DNA from 2 places in the Actinomadura keratinilytica genome. Region 2 is predicted to be linked to the other one. Evidence: riboswitches for the same ligand, from Rfam matches in the RefSeq annotation. Region 2 holds a riboswitch; the other holds the start of a gene.

Region 1 (4,290 bases), on a different contig from region 2:
ATCTCCGACGACCACGTCACGGTCACCGTCACCGAGGGCGCCGCGACCCGGGTGGTCCGCGACGTGGTGCCGTACCGGTTCTGGTCGGCGACCGAGGTGGAGGCCGCCGTGCGCCTGTCCGGGGCGCTGCGCGTCGTGGCCCGCTACGGCGACTTCGGCGACGTGCCCGTCACCGATCCGGAGGCGTGGCGGATGATCCTGGTGCTCGCCCGCGCCGTCCCGGACGCCGGTCAGGGGGCGGGCGCCCAGCCCGGCATCGGGTAGGCGGCCATGAGTTCGCGGACCTCCCCGGCGACGCGGTCCAGCGCCGTGTCGTCCTGCTTGGCCGCGGCCTGGACGACCTCGTCGATCCAGGCGGCGATCCGCGGCATCTCGCCCTCGGTGAGGCCGCGCGTGGTGATCGCCGCGGTGCCCAGCCGCAGCCCGGACGGGTCGAACGGCTTGCGCGGGTCGAACGGCACGGTGTTGTAGTTCAGCTCGATGCCCGCCCGGTCCAGGGCCTGCGCGGCGGGCTTGCCGGGCACGCCCCGGCCGGTCAGGTCGATCAGGATCAGGTGGTTGTCGGTGCCGCCGGACACCAGGTCGAAGCCGCGCTCGGCGAGCGCGGCGGCCAGGGCCCGGGCGTTGGCGACGACCTGATGCGCGTAGTCGGCGAAGTCCGGCCGGGCCGCCTCCTCCAGCGCCACCGCGATGGCCGCGGTGGTGTGGTTGTGCGGCCCGCCCTGCAGGCCGGGGAAGACGGCCTTGTCGACGGCCTTGGCGTGCTCCTCCGTCGTCATGATCATGGCGCCGCGCGGGCCGCGCAGCGTCTTGTGCGTGGTGGTGGAGATCACGTCGGCGTGGCCGACCGGCGACGGGTGCGCGCCGCCCGCGATCAGCCCCGCGATGTGGGCGATGTCGGCGGCCAGCACCGCGCCGACCTCCCGGGCGATCTCGGCGAACGCCGCGAAGTCGATGGTGCGCGGGATGGCGGTGCCGCCGCACCAGATCAGCTTGGGCCGTTCGCGGCGGGCCAGGTCGCGGACCTCGTCCAGGTCGATGCGGCCGGTGTCGGCGCGCACCCCGTAGCGGACGGGCCGGAACCACTTGCCGGTCGCCGACACCGACCAGCCGTGCGTGAGGTGGCCGCCCATCGGCAGCGACATGCCCATGACGGTGTCGCCGGGCTCCAGGAACGCCATGTAGACGGCGAGGTTGGCGGGCGACCCCGAGTACGGCTGCACGTTGGCGTGCTCGACGCCGAAGACGCGCTTGGCCCGCTCGACGGCCAGCAGCTCGATCGGGTCGATGTACTGCTGGCCCTCGTAGTAGCGGCGGCCCGTGTAGCCCTCGGAGTACTTGTTGGTCAGGACGCTGCCCGTGGCCTCCAGGACGGCGGGCGACACGTAGTTCTCCGAGGCGATCAGCCGGACCTTCTCGTACTGGCGGCGCGCCTCGGCCTCCACGAGGTCCGCGACGGCCGGATCCTGGTCCCGCAGTCGGGCGATGGCCGGATCGTGCATGACATCCTCCGCGCTGTTCCAACGCCGGAGGCGCGGTGCGGGCACCCCCGGCCGACGGGGGCCCGTACACCCAGGCGCGCGGTGTGCGGACTACGTACGCTCCCCGGTGGTCGACTCCACCTTGACTGCGCCAGTCGCGTGCGTCCCATCCTAGACGGCGACGTCCCCGCCGCTCACGGCGCCGCGGGCCGCCGGGGTCACGCCGGCGGCAGGGCGGTGCCGATGACGCGGGGGGCGACCACCGACCACCGGGCCTCGCGCGGGAACACCAGCCTGCGGCAGCTCTCGATGCGGTATCCGGCGCGCCGCAGCTCCGCCACCGTGTCGCGGTTGGCGTGGCAGCCGCCCATCAGCCGCGACCACACCGGGTCGACGAGGTCCTGGCGGCGCCCCCAGCCGCCGTCGGCGCGCACGTGCTCGTAGAAGCGCAGCCGCCCGCCCGGCCGCAGCACCCGGCGGAACTCCGCCAGCGCGGCGGCGGGGACGGACACCGAGCACAGCACCCCGGACACCACGACCGCGTCGGCGCCGGCGTCGCCGAGCGGGATGTGCTCGGCGGTGCCGTCGGTCACCCGGACCTCGACCGGCGCCGAGCGCGCCGCCTCGGCCGCCTTCCCCCGCAGGTACGGCTGCGGTTCGACGGCGAGCACCTCGGTGACGCCCCGGGGGTAGTGCCGGAAGTTCAGCCCGTTGCCGGGCCCCACCTCCACGACCCGGCCGGTCAGCCCGGCCAGCAGCTCGCGGCGCAGCTCGGCGTGGCCGCGCGCCTCGGCCCGTCCCGCCACCAGATCGAAGAACCGGGCGAAGATCGCATTGCTCATGGCCCCGATCGTCGCGCAAAGGCCGTCCCCGCGGAACCCTCCGGTCCCCGGGCGGGCGCGGGCATGCGAACGGCCCGGCGCCCCTCCTTCGGGGACCCGGGCCGTGGGACGTCACGGGGGCGCGGACCGTGCGGTCAGCTGCGTCCCGCGGACTCCATGGCGGCCTTGACGGCGGCCCGCTTCTCGCGGAGCTTGGCGAGGGCCTCCTCCAGGATCGCCTCGCCGTCGGCGTCGCTGCGCCGCTCCTTCACGTAGGCCAGGTGCGTCTTGTACGGCTCGGTCTTCGGCGGGGCCGGGGGGTTGTCGCGGTCCTGCCCCGCGGGGAACCCGCAGCGGGGGCAGTCCCACGTGTCGGGAATGGCGACGTCCGTCGCGAAGCTGGGGCGCACCTCGTGCCGGTTGGCGCAGTAGAAGCTGACCCAGACGCGGGGGGCCGCCTCCCCGCGCTCGGCCTCTCCCATCGGACCGGCCCCAACCCGGCTGCCCCGAATCGCGTTGCCACTACCCACGGACTAACTCCTCGCTTGATTCTGCCGCTCGCTGGAATGCCGCCGCGTGCCGCGCCCTCCGGGACGGGCGCGGCACGGTGGCGCGACGGCCGGTGTCTCGGGTCCGGGCCCGCTCAGCCGACGCCCTTGCTCTTGAACAGCAGCCCGAGCACGACGATCGAGGCGAACCAGATCACCCCGACGCCGATGGTCAGCCGGTCGAGATTGCGCTCGACCACCGACGAGCCGCCCAGCGACGAGCTGATACCGCCGCCGAACATGTCGGACAGGCCCCCGCCCTTGCCCTTGTGCATCAGGACGAGGATCACCATCAGCACGCTGGTGATGGCGAGCACGACGGACGTTGCGATGATCACGTTTCAGCGCCTTCTCTGGCCGCCCCGCCGCACGGGGCGTGTTCTCGAACGGTTACACGGACAGGACATGGTACGAGCCGAGCGGTTTACCCGTCACGTACGAAGGGTACGACGGATTACCGGCTGGTTCGGCGAGAATCCGCATGTCGTTGCCGAATCGATCCGCAATCGAGGCGGTTCTCAGGCGGGCAGGTCCCGGTACCGGCAGATTTTGACGAACTCGCCGGCGTCCAGGCTGGCGCCGCCCACCAGCGCGCCGTCCACGTCCCGCTCCTTCATGAGCTTGGCGACGTTGCCGCTCTTGACCGAGCCGCCGTACAGCACGCGCACCTGGTCGGCCACGTCGCCGTCGTACAGCTCGGCGAGGCGGCCGCGGATCGCGCCGCACACCTCCTGCGCGTCCTGCGGGGTGGCGACCTCGCCGGTGCCGATCGCCCACACCGGCTCGTAGGCGATGACGACCGACCGGGCCTGCTCGGCGGGGATCTTCTCCAGCGCGCCGTCCACCTGGGCGAGCGTGTACGCCACGTGCTCGCCCGCCTTGCGCACCTCCAGCCCCTCCCCGACGCACACGATCGGGGTGACCTGGTTGGCGAAGGCGGCCTTGACCTTGGCGTTCACCAGCGCGTCGTCCTCGTTGTGGTACTGGCGGCGCTCGGAGTGCCCCACGACGACGTAGGAGCAGCCGAGGGCGGCCAGCATGGCGCCGGAGATCTCGCCGGTGTAGGCGCCGGAGGCGTGCGGCGAGACGTCCTGCGCGCCGTAGCGCAGCCCCAGCTTGTCCATCTCGACGCTGCTCTGCACCGAGCGCAGCGCGGTGAACGGCGGCAGCACCACCACCTCGACGGCCTCGTAGTCGGGCTCCTTGAGGGTGAAGCCGAGCTGCTGCACCAGCTTGATGGCCTCGAGGTGGGTGTTGTTCATCTTCCAGTTGCCGGCCATCAGCGGCTTGCGGGAAGAGGTCGCGGGCGCCATCGGGTCAGTCCTCCAGAGCGTTGAGGCCGGGCAGCGTCTTGCCCTCCAGGTATTCCAGGCTGGCGCCGCCGCCGGTCGAGATGTGCGAGAAGGCGCTCTCGTCGAAGCCGAGCCCGCGCACGGCCGC
Region 2 (4,290 bases):
CCTTCCCCGGGGCGCACGCCGTCCGCCAAGCCCTGGACTACGGGGTGAAGGTGACGGGCTGTACCGTTCACTTCGTCGACGAAGGCGTGGACACCGGACCCGTCATCGCCCAGGAGGCCGTCCGGGTCGGCTGGCATGACGACGAGGAGACCCTGCACGAGCGCATCAAGCAGGTGGAGCGGCGGCTGCTGGTCGAGGTCGTGGGCCGCCTGGCCCGCGACGGCTGGACCCAGCGGGGCAGACGGGTCTCCATGAAGTGCAGGACCTGCGACACGTCCGTAGACGGAGACGATGAGGGGAGCTCGGCCGGTGAGTCGGGTGACGATTAAGCGCGCGCTGATCAGCGTGTACGACAAGACGGGGCTGGAGGAGCTGGCCCGCGGCCTGCACGAGGCCGGGGTGGAGATCGTCTCCACCGGCTCCACGGCCGGGCGGATCGCCGCCGCCGGGGTGCCCGTCATGAAGGTCGAGAAGCTCACCGGGTTCCCCGAGTGCCTGGACGGGCGGGTCAAGACCCTGCACCCCAAGGTGCACGCCGGGCTGCTGGCCGACCGCCGCAAGGACGACCACGTCCAGCAGCTGGAGGACCTGAGCGTCGAGCCGTTCGACCTGGCCGTGGTGAACCTGTACCCGTTCGCCGCCACCGTGGCGTCGGGCGCCAAGCCGGACGAGTGCGTCGAGCAGATCGACATCGGCGGCCCCACGATGGTGCGCGCCGCCGCCAAGAACCACGCCAGCGTCGCCGTCGTCGTCGACCCGGCCGACTACGGCCAGGTGCTGGAGGCCGTGGCGGCGGGCGGCTTCACGCTGGAGCAGCGGCGCCGCCTGGCCGCGCGCGCGTTCGCGCACACCGCCGCCTACGACGTGGCGGTCGCGTCCTGGTTCGCCGGCCCGTACGCGGCCGACGCCGACGCCGCCGAGTCGGGCTGGCCGGACTTCCTCGGCGCCGCCTGGGAGCGCAAGGCCGTCCTGCGGTACGGGGAGAACCCGCACCAGCGCGCCGCGCTCTACACGGCGCAGGGCGGCCCGGCGGGGCTGGCGGGCGCCGAGCAGCTGCACGGCAAGGAGATGTCGTACAACAACTACGTCGACGCCGACGCCGCCCGCCGCGCCGCCTACGACTTCGCCGAGCCCGCCGTGGCGATCATCAAGCACGCCAACCCGTGCGGCATCGCGGTCGGCGCGGACGTGGCCGAGGCGCACCGCAAGGCGCACGCCTGCGACCCGGTGTCGGCCTACGGCGGCGTCATCGCGGTCAACCGCCCGGTGACCGCGGCGATGGCCGAGCAGGTCGCCGACGTGTTCACCGAGGTCGTCGTGGCGCCGGGGTTCGACGAGGACGCCCTGGAGATCCTCACCCGCAAGAAGAACATCCGGCTGCTGCGCTGCCCCGAGGGGCCGGCGAGCGCCGAGGAGTACCGGCGCATCGACGGCGGCGTGCTGCTGCAGAGCGTCGACAAGGTGGACGCCCCCGGCGACGACCCGGCGAACTGGGAGCTGAAGACCGGCGCCCCCGCCGACGAGGCCACGCTGCGCGACCTGGCGTTCGCGTGGAAGGCGTGCCGCTCGGTCAAGTCCAACGCGATCCTGCTGGCCGCCGGCGGCGCCACCGTCGGCGTCGGCATGGGCCAGGTCAACCGGGTCGACTCGGCGCGGCTGGCGGTGTCGCGGGCGGGCGACCGGGCCGCCTCGGCGGTCGGCGCGTCCGACGCCTACTTCCCGTTCCCCGACGGCCTGCAGGTGCTCGCCGAGGCGGGCGTGCGGGCGATCGTCGAGCCGGGCGGGTCCATCCGCGACGAGGAAGTGATCGCCGCCGCCAAGGACGCGGGCATCACGCTCTACTTCACCGGCGTGCGCCACTTCTTCCACTGACGCCGCCGCGTCCGCCGGCCCGGTGCGCCGCACCGGGCCGGCGGCGTCCGCGGTGGGCGGGCTGTATGTACTGGTCTGGGCGGTTTCATCCCGGGTGGCTTGGTAGCCTCGCCGTCGGTCGCGTCCGCACCCCCGATGACGTCCGGCGCGTCCGTGGCCCGGCCCGTGTCCGTGGCGGGCGATCACCGTTGAGCCCTTGGAGGCGCGATGGACTCCGTTGTGTCCGTGCTGGTGGGAATGGTCGTGCAGACCACGTCCGTGCTCCTGGAGGCGCGGCAGCTGATCGGCCTGGTCGCCGCCGCCCTGGCCGCGATCCTGGCCGCCCAGCTCGGCTGGCACGGCACCGACCGCCTGATCTCCTGGCACGGCCGCCCCGACGAGGACTGATCCGCCCGCGCCGCGGCCCGGCCCCGGCCGATAGCATGGCGGGGACGCGACTGGCGCGGACAAGGTGGAGTCACCACCGGGGAGCGAACGACATCCGGACACCGCGCGCCTGGGTGTACGGGACGGCAGCCGGGGAACCCGCGACGAGCCCGTCCGTACGGAAGACCCGGCCACGACAGCGCGGAGGTGCATATGACCGCACGGATCCTGGACGGCAAGGTTACGGCCGCGGAGATCAGGGCCGATCTGAAGAAGCGGGTCGACGCGCTGCGCGAACGCGGTGTCCGCGTGGGCCTCGGCACCGTGCTGGTCGGCGACGACCCCGGCAGCCACGCCTACGTCAACATGAAGCACCGCGACTGCGCCGAGGTGGGCATCGAGAGCATCCGCCGCGACCTGCCCGCCGACGCCTCGCAGGAGGACGTCGAACGCGCCGTCGCCGAGCTGAACGCCGACCCCGCCTGCACCGGCTACATCGTCCAGCTGCCGCTGCCCAAGGGCCTGGACGAGCACCGCGTGCTGGAGCTGATCGACCCGGCCAAGGACGCCGACGGCCTGCACCCGGTCAACCTGGGGCGGCTCGTCCTCATGCGGCCCGCCCCGCTGCCGTGCACCCCCAAGGGCATCGTGGAGCTGCTGCGCCGCTACGACGTCCCGCTGCGCGGCGCCGAGGTCACCGTCGTCGGCCGCGGCCTGACCGTCGGCCGCTCGCTCGGCCTGCTGCTCACCCGCCGCTCCGAGAACGCCACCGTGACGTCCTGCCACACCGCCACCCGCGACCTGGCCGCGCACACCCGCCAGGCCGACATCGTCGTGGCCGCCGCCGGCGTCCCGGGGCTGATCACCGCGGACATGGTCAAGCCCGGCGCCGCCGTGCTGGACGTGGGCGTGTCCCGGGTGGACGGCAAGCTGACCGGCGACGTCGCCCCGGACGTCCACGAGGTGGCGGGCTGGGTCGCCCCCAACCCCGGCGGCGTCGGCCCCATGACGCGCGCCATGCTCCTGGCCAACGTCGTCGAAGCCGCCGAAGCCGCGACGGCCTGAACCGCGCAGTTCCGGTGTGACCGCCTGAACCGATGCGGCAGCGCGGCACAGCGCGGTGGTGGGGGCACACACGGTTGTGATTGAGCGCGTGGTGCCCCCTGTGCGCGCGGCGCTCCCCGGTGTTTCGGCGTGGGTGCCTTGTCTCCGGTGTCTGGGGTTTGGTGTGACCGGTGGCTGCCGGCGAGGTCGTTCGGCTTCGGCGTGGCCGTCTGAGCCGGTGTGGCAGTGCGGCACCGGTGTGGCGGTTGGTGCATATGCGGCTGCCGCCGGACGCGCGGTGCCCCTGTGCGCGCGGCGCTCCCCGGTGTTTCGGCGTGGGTGCCTTGTCTCCGGTGTCTGGGGTTTGGTGTGACCGGTGGCTGCCGACGAGGTCGTTCGGCTTCGGCGTGGCCCTCTGAGCCGGTGTGGCAGCGCGGTACCAGCGTGGTGGTGGGTGCACATGCGGCTGCTGCTGGATGCGCGGTGCTCTGTGTGTGCAGTGCGCCCCCGGCGTTTTGGCGTGGTTGCCTTGTCGTCGGTGTGGTCGTCTGGGCCTTGATGTGGCCGGGGGCTCCCAGCGTGACCGGTGAGTGCCCGCGTGGCCGGGGCTCGGTGTTGTGGCTTGAGGTGGGCGGGGGTTCGCCCGTACGGGGCCGTGGCCCTCGGCGCATGGCCCCGTACGGGCGAACCTTGCGCGCCGCTCCCCGATTGCGCTGCCGTGGGGGCGGCCGCAAGCTCAGTGCGTCAGGTCAGCTCGCCCGGCGCCCCGCCGCGCCCGCCGGGGGCCGGCCGGGCGTGCCGATGCGGCCCGGCGGGTGGCCGGGGGCGTGCCCGGGGCGGCGGACCTCCGCGGTGCGGGCGTCCACCGGCGTCCGGTTCTGCTGCGGCACGTGCACCGGCGGCAGCGGGCGGACGAGCCCCATCGCGATGACCTCGTTGGCGAGGCGGGTGCGCCGGTTGGCGCCCTCGGGGATCCGGAACTTCTGGTAGAGGCGCAGCAGGTGCTGC

The links. Region 2 has a riboswitch for ZMP and ZTP ahead of ABD879_RS26065 (bifunctional methylenetetrahydrofolate dehydrogenase/methenyltetrahydrofolate cyclohydrolase). Riboswitches for the same ligand answer to the same signal wherever they lie in the genome.
Region 1: it holds a riboswitch for ZMP and ZTP, as region 2 does, so the genes downstream of both, ABD879_RS24990 (serine hydroxymethyltransferase) here and ABD879_RS26065 (bifunctional methylenetetrahydrofolate dehydrogenase/methenyltetrahydrofolate cyclohydrolase) in region 2, are expected to answer to the same signal.

The regions. Positions count from the first base shown of each region.
Region 1 is NZ_BAABDO010000099.1:17,019-21,308, forward strand. Features, by position in the region: gene ABD879_RS24985 (class I SAM-dependent methyltransferase) at 1-264, shown strand, start outside; gene ABD879_RS24990 (serine hydroxymethyltransferase) at 231-1,502, opposite strand; ZMP/ZTP riboswitch at 1,564-1,650, opposite strand; gene ABD879_RS24995 (class I SAM-dependent methyltransferase) at 1,700-2,323, opposite strand; gene ABD879_RS25000 (RNA polymerase-binding protein RbpA) at 2,458-2,832, opposite strand; gene secG (preprotein translocase subunit SecG) at 2,946-3,188, opposite strand; gene tpiA (triose-phosphate isomerase) at 3,369-4,163, opposite strand; gene ABD879_RS25015 (phosphoglycerate kinase) at 4,168-4,290, opposite strand, start outside.
Region 2 is NZ_BAABDO010000110.1:1,410-5,699, forward strand. Features, by position in the region: gene purN (phosphoribosylglycinamide formyltransferase) at 1-329, shown strand, start outside; gene purH (bifunctional phosphoribosylaminoimidazolecarboxamide formyltransferase/IMP cyclohydrolase) at 292-1,872, shown strand; gene ABD879_RS26060 (hypothetical protein) at 2,080-2,259, shown strand; ZMP/ZTP riboswitch at 2,296-2,381, shown strand; gene ABD879_RS26065 (bifunctional methylenetetrahydrofolate dehydrogenase/methenyltetrahydrofolate cyclohydrolase) at 2,452-3,303, shown strand; gene ABD879_RS26070 (FHA domain-containing protein) at 4,032-4,290, opposite strand, start outside.